DNA from 4 places in the Paenibacillus sp. FSL H7-0940 genome. Region 4 is predicted to be linked to each of the others. Evidence: predicted binding sites of a transcription regulator. Region 4 holds the regulator's gene; each other region holds the start of a gene.
What was found. Region 4 encodes Rex, which represses fermentation and respiration genes when NADH is low (regulators of the CRP and FNR family bind a similar motif). Its sites were predicted from a motif close to TTGTGAAATATTTCACAA; they were not measured.
Positions count from the first base shown of each region.

Region 1: the regulator Rex is predicted to act here: its motif matches at 1,390-1,407, upstream of pflB (formate C-acetyltransferase).
Region 2: the regulator Rex is predicted to act here: its motif matches at 905-922, upstream of MHB71_RS09875 (cytochrome ubiquinol oxidase subunit I).
Region 3: the regulator Rex is predicted to act here: its motif matches at 1,422-1,439, upstream of adhE (bifunctional acetaldehyde-CoA/alcohol dehydrogenase).

Region 1 covers NZ_CP150280.1:1,053,192-1,055,401, reverse strand. The annotation lists gene pflB (formate C-acetyltransferase) at 1-1,307, opposite strand, end outside; gene adhE (bifunctional acetaldehyde-CoA/alcohol dehydrogenase) at 1,945-2,210, opposite strand, start outside.
Region 2 covers NZ_CP150280.1:2,242,021-2,244,230, forward strand. The annotation lists gene MHB71_RS09875 (cytochrome ubiquinol oxidase subunit I) at 1-827, opposite strand, end outside; gene MHB71_RS09880 (MFS transporter) at 1,227-2,210, opposite strand, start outside.
Region 3 covers NZ_CP150280.1:1,049,976-1,052,185, reverse strand. The annotation lists gene adhE (bifunctional acetaldehyde-CoA/alcohol dehydrogenase) at 1-1,341, opposite strand, end outside; gene MHB71_RS04460 (Crp/Fnr family transcriptional regulator) at 1,772-2,210, shown strand, end outside.
Region 4 covers NZ_CP150280.1:1,348,688-1,350,897, reverse strand. The annotation lists gene MHB71_RS06100 (amidohydrolase) at 1-624, opposite strand, end outside; gene MHB71_RS06095 (redox-sensing transcriptional repressor Rex) at 611-1,264, opposite strand; gene dinG (ATP-dependent DNA helicase DinG) at 1,484-2,210, opposite strand, start outside.

The DNA.
Region 1 (2,210 bases), 300 kb from region 4:
AGGTTGGCACGAGCGCCGAAGAATTGCATTTGTTTCCCGATCTTCATAGCCGACACACAGCATGCAATACCGTAATCGTCACCGTAGATCGGACGCATCAGATCATCATTTTCATACTGGATTGAGCTGGTTTCGATGGATACTTTACTGCAATAATCTTTGAAAGCTTCTGGAAGTTTCGTTGACCAGAGAACAGTCAGGTTCGGTTCTGGTGCAGGACCCAGGTTGTGCAGCGTATGCAGGAAACGGAAGCTGTTTTTGGTTACACGCGTTTCACCATTCACGGACATACCACCGATGGACTCAGTCACCCATGTTGGATCTCCACTGAATAGTTCGTTGTAATCCGGTGTACGCAGGAATTTGACAATCCGCAGTTTCATTACAAAATGGTCAACCAATTCCTGAGCCTGTTCTTCGGACAAAATGCCCTCTTGCAGGTCACGTTCAATGTAGATATCCAGGAAAGAAGATACACGTCCCAGTGACATCGCAGCACCGTTTTGTTCTTTGATCGCAGCGAGATAACCGAAGTACAACCATTGGAACGCTTCTTTTGCTGTTGTCGCTGGCAAGGAAATATCGAACCCGTGCATATCGCCCAATTGTTTCAATTCTTGCAATGCACGAATCTGTTCAGACAATTCTTCCCGCAGACGAATGACATCTTCATCAATAACATCAACTTCGAGTGCATTCAGTTCGCCTTTTTTGTTACGAATCAGGAAGTCTACCCCGTACAAAGCTACACGACGATAGTCACCGATGATCCGGCCACGGCCGTAAGCATCTGGCAGACCTGTAATAATTCCTGCTTTACGCGCTGCACGCATGTCGGAAGTATAAGCATCGAATACACCCTGGTTGTGTGTTTTGCGAATGTTTGTAAATATATCAATGACGCCCTGTGGCATTTCAAAGCCATATGCCTCACATGCGTCAATCATCATGCGAATTCCGCCTGTTGGTTGAATGGAACGTTTGAACGGAGCATCGGTCTGAACGCCGACAATCTGCTCTTTGGATTGATCCAGATAACCGGGTTGGTGAGAAATAATAGTACCTGGTGTGTTCACGTCAACGTCAAGGACACCGCCGTTATCCCGTTCTTTTTTGGTCAGATCAGATACGATCTCCCACAATTCTTTGGTATTCTGGGTTGCACCTGCGAGAAATGCTTCGTCGCCGTAATACGGAGACAAGTTGTGTGCCAGAAAATCATTCACATCTACGGATTTGGTCCATGTTCCTTTGGTAAAGTTTCTCCAGCCTGTTTGTTGTTTGACATCTTTTTCAATCACCGACATCGTAATCCCTCCACTAATTTGGATTTCTGGACACATAACATCTTGCTTCATTCGTAGCATTGTGTGCCCAGAGCCGCGATTAATGTGAATTGTTTCACATAAACCGGAACATGTTCTCTCTACTTGGGAACCGGAACCGCGGGATGAATGTTTTTCTTACATTTTCAGTATACGACTTGAGGCTTTCATCATCTGTGATTTTTGTCACAAAGCCAGTGAACTAACTCACTCCACCTGCGCTGTGTCCCATTGACCCCTGTAAATTCACACTTAGCCACTGCGCGGGCAGAACAACTTCCGATCGCTGTTATCCCCGGATTTTTTCAATTTTATATTTCAAAGGGGAAAATCCGGGGATAAAGGCGAACGCTCCGCTTCTTCAGTTTTTTCTGCCCACTCCGTTATTGTGTGAACATCTGGCTCAAACAGCCACATCACGGATTACGTGTAACCTCTATAGAACCCTTTGCTCCTCTATGCTCGGAGCAAATCAAATCTTAGAATAAATCCTGAAAAACAGGTGCTTCGCTCTTCTGTTTTTCTGCCCTCTCGTTATTGTGTGAAAGACGGAAATCGGGGCTCCCCTCTCGGGGAACCCTGATCTTCTTGCCGTAAAGCACGCTTTGTTCTAAATTTATTATTCAAACTTTCCGTAGAAAGCGTTGCGGTATACATCAGCCAGTTCAGTTACCAGCGGCAACTTCGGATTGGCGGTTGTACATTGGTCTTCGAAGGCACGGTCAGCCAGATAATCGACATGTGCTTCAAAGTCTTTGGCATCGAATCCGATCTCTTGGAACGATTCTTCAATGCCCAATGTTTTGTTCAGTTTACGGATGGCATTGATAAGACTGGTTACGCCTTCTTCTGTCGTACGAGCAGGCAATCCCAGTATGCGGGCAA
Region 2 (2,210 bases), 890 kb from region 4:
TCTGCATTCAGCCATCCCAAAAAAATCAAATCCGCGCCGCTTTCCGTCTCGAAATGCCACTCGGCAGCTGCGAGCTTCTCCGGCTGATGCTCAGCCAAAAACTTGGCAGACACATCTCCAGCTAAAGAATTTAACAAACTGAATACCAGCACAACGGCCATCATGAGATTCAAGCCTTTTTTGTGGTAGGCCGACACTCCTTTTCTCAGCATCGCAAAGGCTGCTATTCCTGCTAACAGAGCAGCTCCTGTCAGATAAGCCGAGCTTAATACATGGAACACTTTGGAGAACGTCGCTGTATTCATCATCGCTTGCACGGGGTTCACTGCCATGAATTGACCTGCTTCCATGACAAAACCTTCAGGCTGGTTCATGAATCCGTTCACTGTTGTAATAAAAACAGCAGACATGCCTGCCCCGGCGACAATCGGAATAGTCAGCAACCAGTGGATATACGGATTTTTGAACCGATCCCACGTGTACAGATAAATGCCCAGGAATATTGCTTCAAAAAAGAATGCAAATACTTCCATAAATAGTGGCAGTGCAATGACATTCCCGGCAAGTTTCATAAAATTCGGCCATACCAAGGCCAACTGTAGTGAGATCGCTGTGCCTGTCACGACACCAACCGCGACAGAAATGACAAACCCTCTGGACCACCTCTTTGCCATAAGTATGTAATGGTGATCCTTCTTCCGAATGCCGATGAACTCTGCAATAGCAATCATCAAAGGTACGCCGACACCAAGCGTTGCAAAAATCACGTGGAACCCGAGCGTCAAACCAGTCACTAGCCTGCTCCATAAAACCGTATCAATAGCCATTCTTTGTGTTGCCTCCTTTCAAACTCTGTTCAATTTAGAAACATTCAATATCAGATTTGGCCAAGCTCAATGCAGAGTTGCGAAAAATTTCACAAAGTTAGGTATGACGATATCTTGCCACACCTATAATGCGTTTACTCCTGTAGGCCCCCGATAATAAGAAGCATTGGATGCCTATTAAAATCTGATATTGATGCACTTAATGTACTAACCAAGCCTATTAATCAAAATTATTATATCTTTATTTTTACCTAATTCAATCAAAGACACGGCTTCTACCCTAAACGTTCAAGAAAGGATCAACTCTTTCTGACAACTTGGTGAAAATCAAAAAATACACCCAATGGAGCTATTGATTCATTGGGTGTAAACGTGTTATTGCACGGCAGATTCTCTATTTTACTTGCTTACTTGCTCCGGACTCACCAAACCTGCCTCGCGACGTATGCTCATGATGATCAGTGATGCAGCTAATACCGTAAGGATGATTCCAAGCATCTGAAATCCTGTCACATTGAATGTATCCCCCATAACAATTCCAATCAATAACGACGATAAAATGGTCCCCAGATAGCGTGATGTATTAAAAATACCCGATGCGACTCCAATCATTTCTTTCGGTGTGCTTTTAAACAGTGCTGCTTGCATACCGACCGCGTTTAGGCCGTTACTTATGCCAAATAAAGCTAAGGCAACAATGATTATGAAGATTGGAGAAGTTTCATTCATAACAACGATTAATATAGAGCCAAATGTCATTAAAGAAGCGGATACGATCAGAGCTGGCCGTGATCCTGATCTGTCAATCCAGCGCCCTGCGATCGGAGCAATAATGACCGAACATAACCCCAAAGCTAGCATGCTCATTCCTGTATGAACTTCGTTGAGATGACGTACCTGCTTCAAATACGTAGGAACTCCAAAAAAAAGTGCGTAAAACAGGATGTTCACCAACATGTATTGCACATTCACCCAAGTCATCTCCGGATATGAGGCAAACGTTCGCAGAGGGATAAAAGGCGTGGCTACTTTTAATTCATGTCGGAAGAACATGACGAGTGCGATTAACCCGATCCCCCCTGTCAGCAGATGCCATGTTGAAATATCTCCTGTGGAATTTACTGAAAGTAAACCGATGAGCAGAGTCACCAAAGCTACCGTAAACATCAGGATACCTGGTGCGTCAATTAACGCAAGCCATTGCCGAATGGACATTTGACCAGAGATAGACAGGGATTGCTCGTCCTTCGGGATTGTTTTCCAGGCGAACCAAAAACTCGCCAAGACAAACGGAATATTAACGAAGAATATGCTGCGCCAGTCCCACCAATGAATCAATACTCCACCAATAAAAGGTCCAATTGCAGCCGCTCCAGAAAGGAA
Region 3 (2,210 bases), 300 kb from region 4:
GATTAAGTTCACAGCGGTTACGTTGGAAGAAGTCGAGTTACGTCCGTATGATCCGCATCCCAGTGTCAATGACGGCATGTTTGTGTTGTAGATATCCCCGATGGCACCGTGTGTGGATGGTGAGTTCACAATAATCCGTCCAGTTTGCAGACGATCTGCGAATTTGCCGATCACTTCTTCATTTGTTGAATGGATAACCGAAGAGTGACCCATACCGCCAAAAGCAACCACTTCTGCTGCACGTTCAATGCCCTCTGCTGCCGTTTTAACTTTGTAACAAGCCAGTACCGGGCTTAATTTCTCAGCCGACAATGGGAATTTGGTACCTACCCCTTCAATCTCGGCCACGAGAATTTTGGTGCCTGCCGGAACTTCAATACCGCACAACTTCGCAATACTCACCGCAGATTGACCAACAATAGCCGGGTTCACCGCACATTTCTCGGCATTAATCGCACCTGCTGTCAATTTTGCTGCTTCATCTTTGTTAACAAAGTAACAGCCATTTGCAATCATTTTTTTCTTCACTTGATCAAAGATCGGTTCTTCAATGATGACCGCTTGCTCGGAAGCACAGATCATGCCGTTATCGAAAGATTTAGACAGGATCAAATCCGTTACTGCCTGATTGATATCCGCGCTTTTCTCGATAAAGCAAGGAACGTTACCCGGTCCTACGCCCAGTGCAGGTTTACCACAGCTGTACGCTGCACGTACCATGCCTGATCCGCCTGTTGCCAGAATGAGAGCCACATCATTGTGATTCATCAGTTCGTTTGTACGATCCATGGAAGGATCATCAATCCACTGAATACAATCCGCTGGTGCACCATGTTTCACAGCCGCTTCCAGTAGGATTTTAGCAGCTTCCCGGCTACAATTCTGTGCAGATGGGTGGAAACCAAAGATGATCGGGTTACGCGTCTTGATGGAAATCAATGCTTTAAACATCGTCGTTGATGTTGGGTTGGTAACTGGTGTAATACCCATGATGATGCCGACCGGCTCCGCAATTTTCTGGAAGCTTTCATACTCGTTATCTTCAATCACACCTACGGTTTTATCGTACTTGATGCTGTGGTACACATATTCTGTTGCAAATATATTTTTGGTGATTTTATCCTCATACACTCCGCGGCCTGTTTCTTCTACGGCCATCTTGGCAAGCATCATGTGTTTATCCAGACCCGCAAGTGCCATCGCTTGCACAATCCGGTCAATCTGCTTCTGGTCCATCTTCATGAATGCGGCGTGTGCTTTATTCGCTTTGTCGATTAACGTTTGAATATACTGACCTGCTGTCGGTTCTTTTGCTGGGGCGACTTCGTTCTTTACAGCCATCTCCCTCATCCTCCTAAAGGTTCGTATTAGTTTGTCTCTCTCGTTTACATTCACATCGTAACATGACAATAAACTTAATTATGTGATTTTTTTCACAAAGTATAACAAATTTAATTTAAGTTTTGTAGTGTCCTTCATACGACCATTTTCACTTCCTATTTAAAATATAGGGCTGTAAAATTCATCCTCTCCATCAAAAGTGAATTTTATCACAATGTTTGAAATTTCGTCATTTTTGCCCCCTTTCCTTCCCCCTCAAACGGTAAGATTAGGTATATACTGAACTTAAAAATTGAACCACCGCAATTTGTACCGTCCTTCCTCCCGGCCGAGATGACCCTGATCAGGACGGCAACGGTTTGCGGCGAACCTCGGAGGCTACTGCTTACTACAGAAGGTCGTCCGATGGACATAAAGGGGAGATAGACTTATGAGAGAACTAACAACTGTACTGGAAAAGCGCGGTAATACTAACTGTTTCTCGGAAGCAAATTTCAACCATCTGCTGGTTACCATGAAAGATAGAACCTATCCGGAAGGTACACATCTGTACTGGGAAGGCGATATCTCTGACAAACTTTATTATATGAAACGGGGCCGTGCCCAGATCACCAAATCCACGGATGAAGGCAAGGAACTGATCATGTACATGTATCAGTCCGGTGATATGATTGGGCAGGCTGATCCCTTCTTTGGCTCTAAACACAGCTTCTCAGCGGAAGTGCTGGAGGATAGTGAGATCGGTGTACTGGAGCATAAAGACCTGGAAATGTTAATCTGCCAGCATTGTGACTTCGCGATCGATTTTATGAAATGGATGGGCATCCACCACCGGTTAACACAGACGAAGTTCCGGGATCTCATGTTAT
Region 4 (2,210 bases):
GTCGTTCGCGACCTGCACAAGCTTCTCTATGTAGTCAGGAGGGCATGTATATGGTGCATGTGGCGAGATTACGGTTGTAATGCGACCATCTGCCTGTCCATTCCACTCACGCGCAAACGCAGCCGACTCCTCCAGCTTCCGCAATTGTTCTTCTTCCGAGCACAACCCGATTACACCACGTGCCAGTGCTGCTCTAACGCCGGATTGCTCCACAACTTTGGCAACTTGATCCATGTGATCGTACATGTCCAGGAAAGCTGTAGTTCCGCCTTTCAACATTTCAAGCACCGATAGCGAAGTTCCCCAATATACGTCTTCTGAAGTCATTTTCGCTTCCATCGGCCACATTTTTTCCTGCAACCATACTTGCAATGCAAGATCGTCTCCGTGCCCTCTGAGCAACGACATCGCTGCATGACCATGCGTATTGATCAGACCCGGCAGGAAGAACAGTCCTTTTCCATCCACTTTGGTACAATTTTTGTCTTCATCCGGCAATGTCTCACCAATATGCACAATCTTGTCATTCTCAACAACCATGTATCCGTGGACCACGTTCCATGTTGTGCCGCCTTCATTAACGGCAAATTTGCCGTTGTGAATTACCCATCTATTTGTTGTCATCTTCCTCGTCGTCCTTTCCAGTCTCCAAGTAATAGGCCAAACTAAGCAGATCCGTTGTAAAGTCAGCATGGTGAATGCGGATATGCGGCGGTGTTTTTAGAATGGTTGGTGCAAAATTAAGGATCGCTTCAATTCCTGATTCAATAAGCTGATCGGCTACATTTTGGGCTTCCGTATCCGGAACCGTGATAATTCCGATGCGAATGTTTTCCGTTTTAACCGCTTCCGTCAATTCATCCATTGGTTTTACCGTCAAACTGTTGATTTGACTACCAATCTTCGGTCCATATGCATCAAATACAGCAACAATCTTCATGTTGTCTTTCAGATACGCGTTATAGTTGGACAAGGCCTGTCCGAGATTACCCGCGCCTACCAGAGCTACATTAATTTGCTGATCGATTTTGAGAATGTGACGAATTTTCTCGATCAAATAGGATACATCATACCCGATCCCTTTACGACCAAAATCACCGAAGTAAGCCAGGTCTTTACGAATTTGGGCCGGATTCAGATCCAGCCTCTGTCCAAGCTCTTGAGAAGAAACAGTAGCCACCTCACGCTGATGCAACTCGTTCAAATAACGCAAGTAAACAGGCAGGCGTCGTACCACCGCTTCCGAAATTTTATCCGATTTCATTCTTGCTCCCCCTTACCAAGGCCACGATAAAATAATAGATGAAAAGATGAGCATTCTGTATAAAACTCAAAGATAAACGTGACATTTTATACAGAATGCTCCTTGTAATTTAGGTTATAAGTTCTTACGTGCAACTGCTTTAATCGGATACGGAAATATCTAATAAAGTTTAACGCCAAACGATAGTGTCATGCAATGATATAACGAACAAAACAACCATTATTTTTGTTCATTAGCAGGTTTTTCCAACCACTCGGTAATTCGTGGAACCATTTGCTCCGTGAGCATGTGCTCCATTTTGGGACCAGGTAATGAGTACAAAAAGAATTTACCATAATACGCTTCAATCACCCGTGTATCATAAACAATGACAATTCCTCTGTCCTTCGCTGTACGCACCAACCGGCCAAATCCCTGCTTGAAACGAATGACCGCTTGCGGCACGGACAGTTTCATGAATGGATTTTTCTTCTGTTCCTGAAGCAACTCACTCTTGGCTTCCACCAACGGATGATTCGGTGGCTGGAAAGGCAGTCGCACAATAGCGAGACAGGTTAGCGCCTCTCCCGGGATATCTACACCCTCCCAGAAGCTGCTTGTACCCAGAAGTACCGTAGCTTTGGCATCTTGGAACCTGCGAGTCAGCTTGGAGCGGCTTCCACTGTCAACGCCTTGCCCAAGCAACGAGATGTCGTTACCAGATAGCGCCTCCTTCAGCGGATCATAGACCTGTCGCAACATCTTGTATGAAGTAAACAGAACCATCATGCGTCCACGCGTGGCAATTGCCGTCTCTGCAAGTGATTGCACCAGCATATTAACAAAGTGCGCATCACCCACACTACCCTTCACACTCGGGAAATCACGCGGAATCACCAGAAGTGCCTGATCGCGATAGTTGAAAGGTGATGGCAGCATCGACGTTAACAACCGATTATTCTCGGAA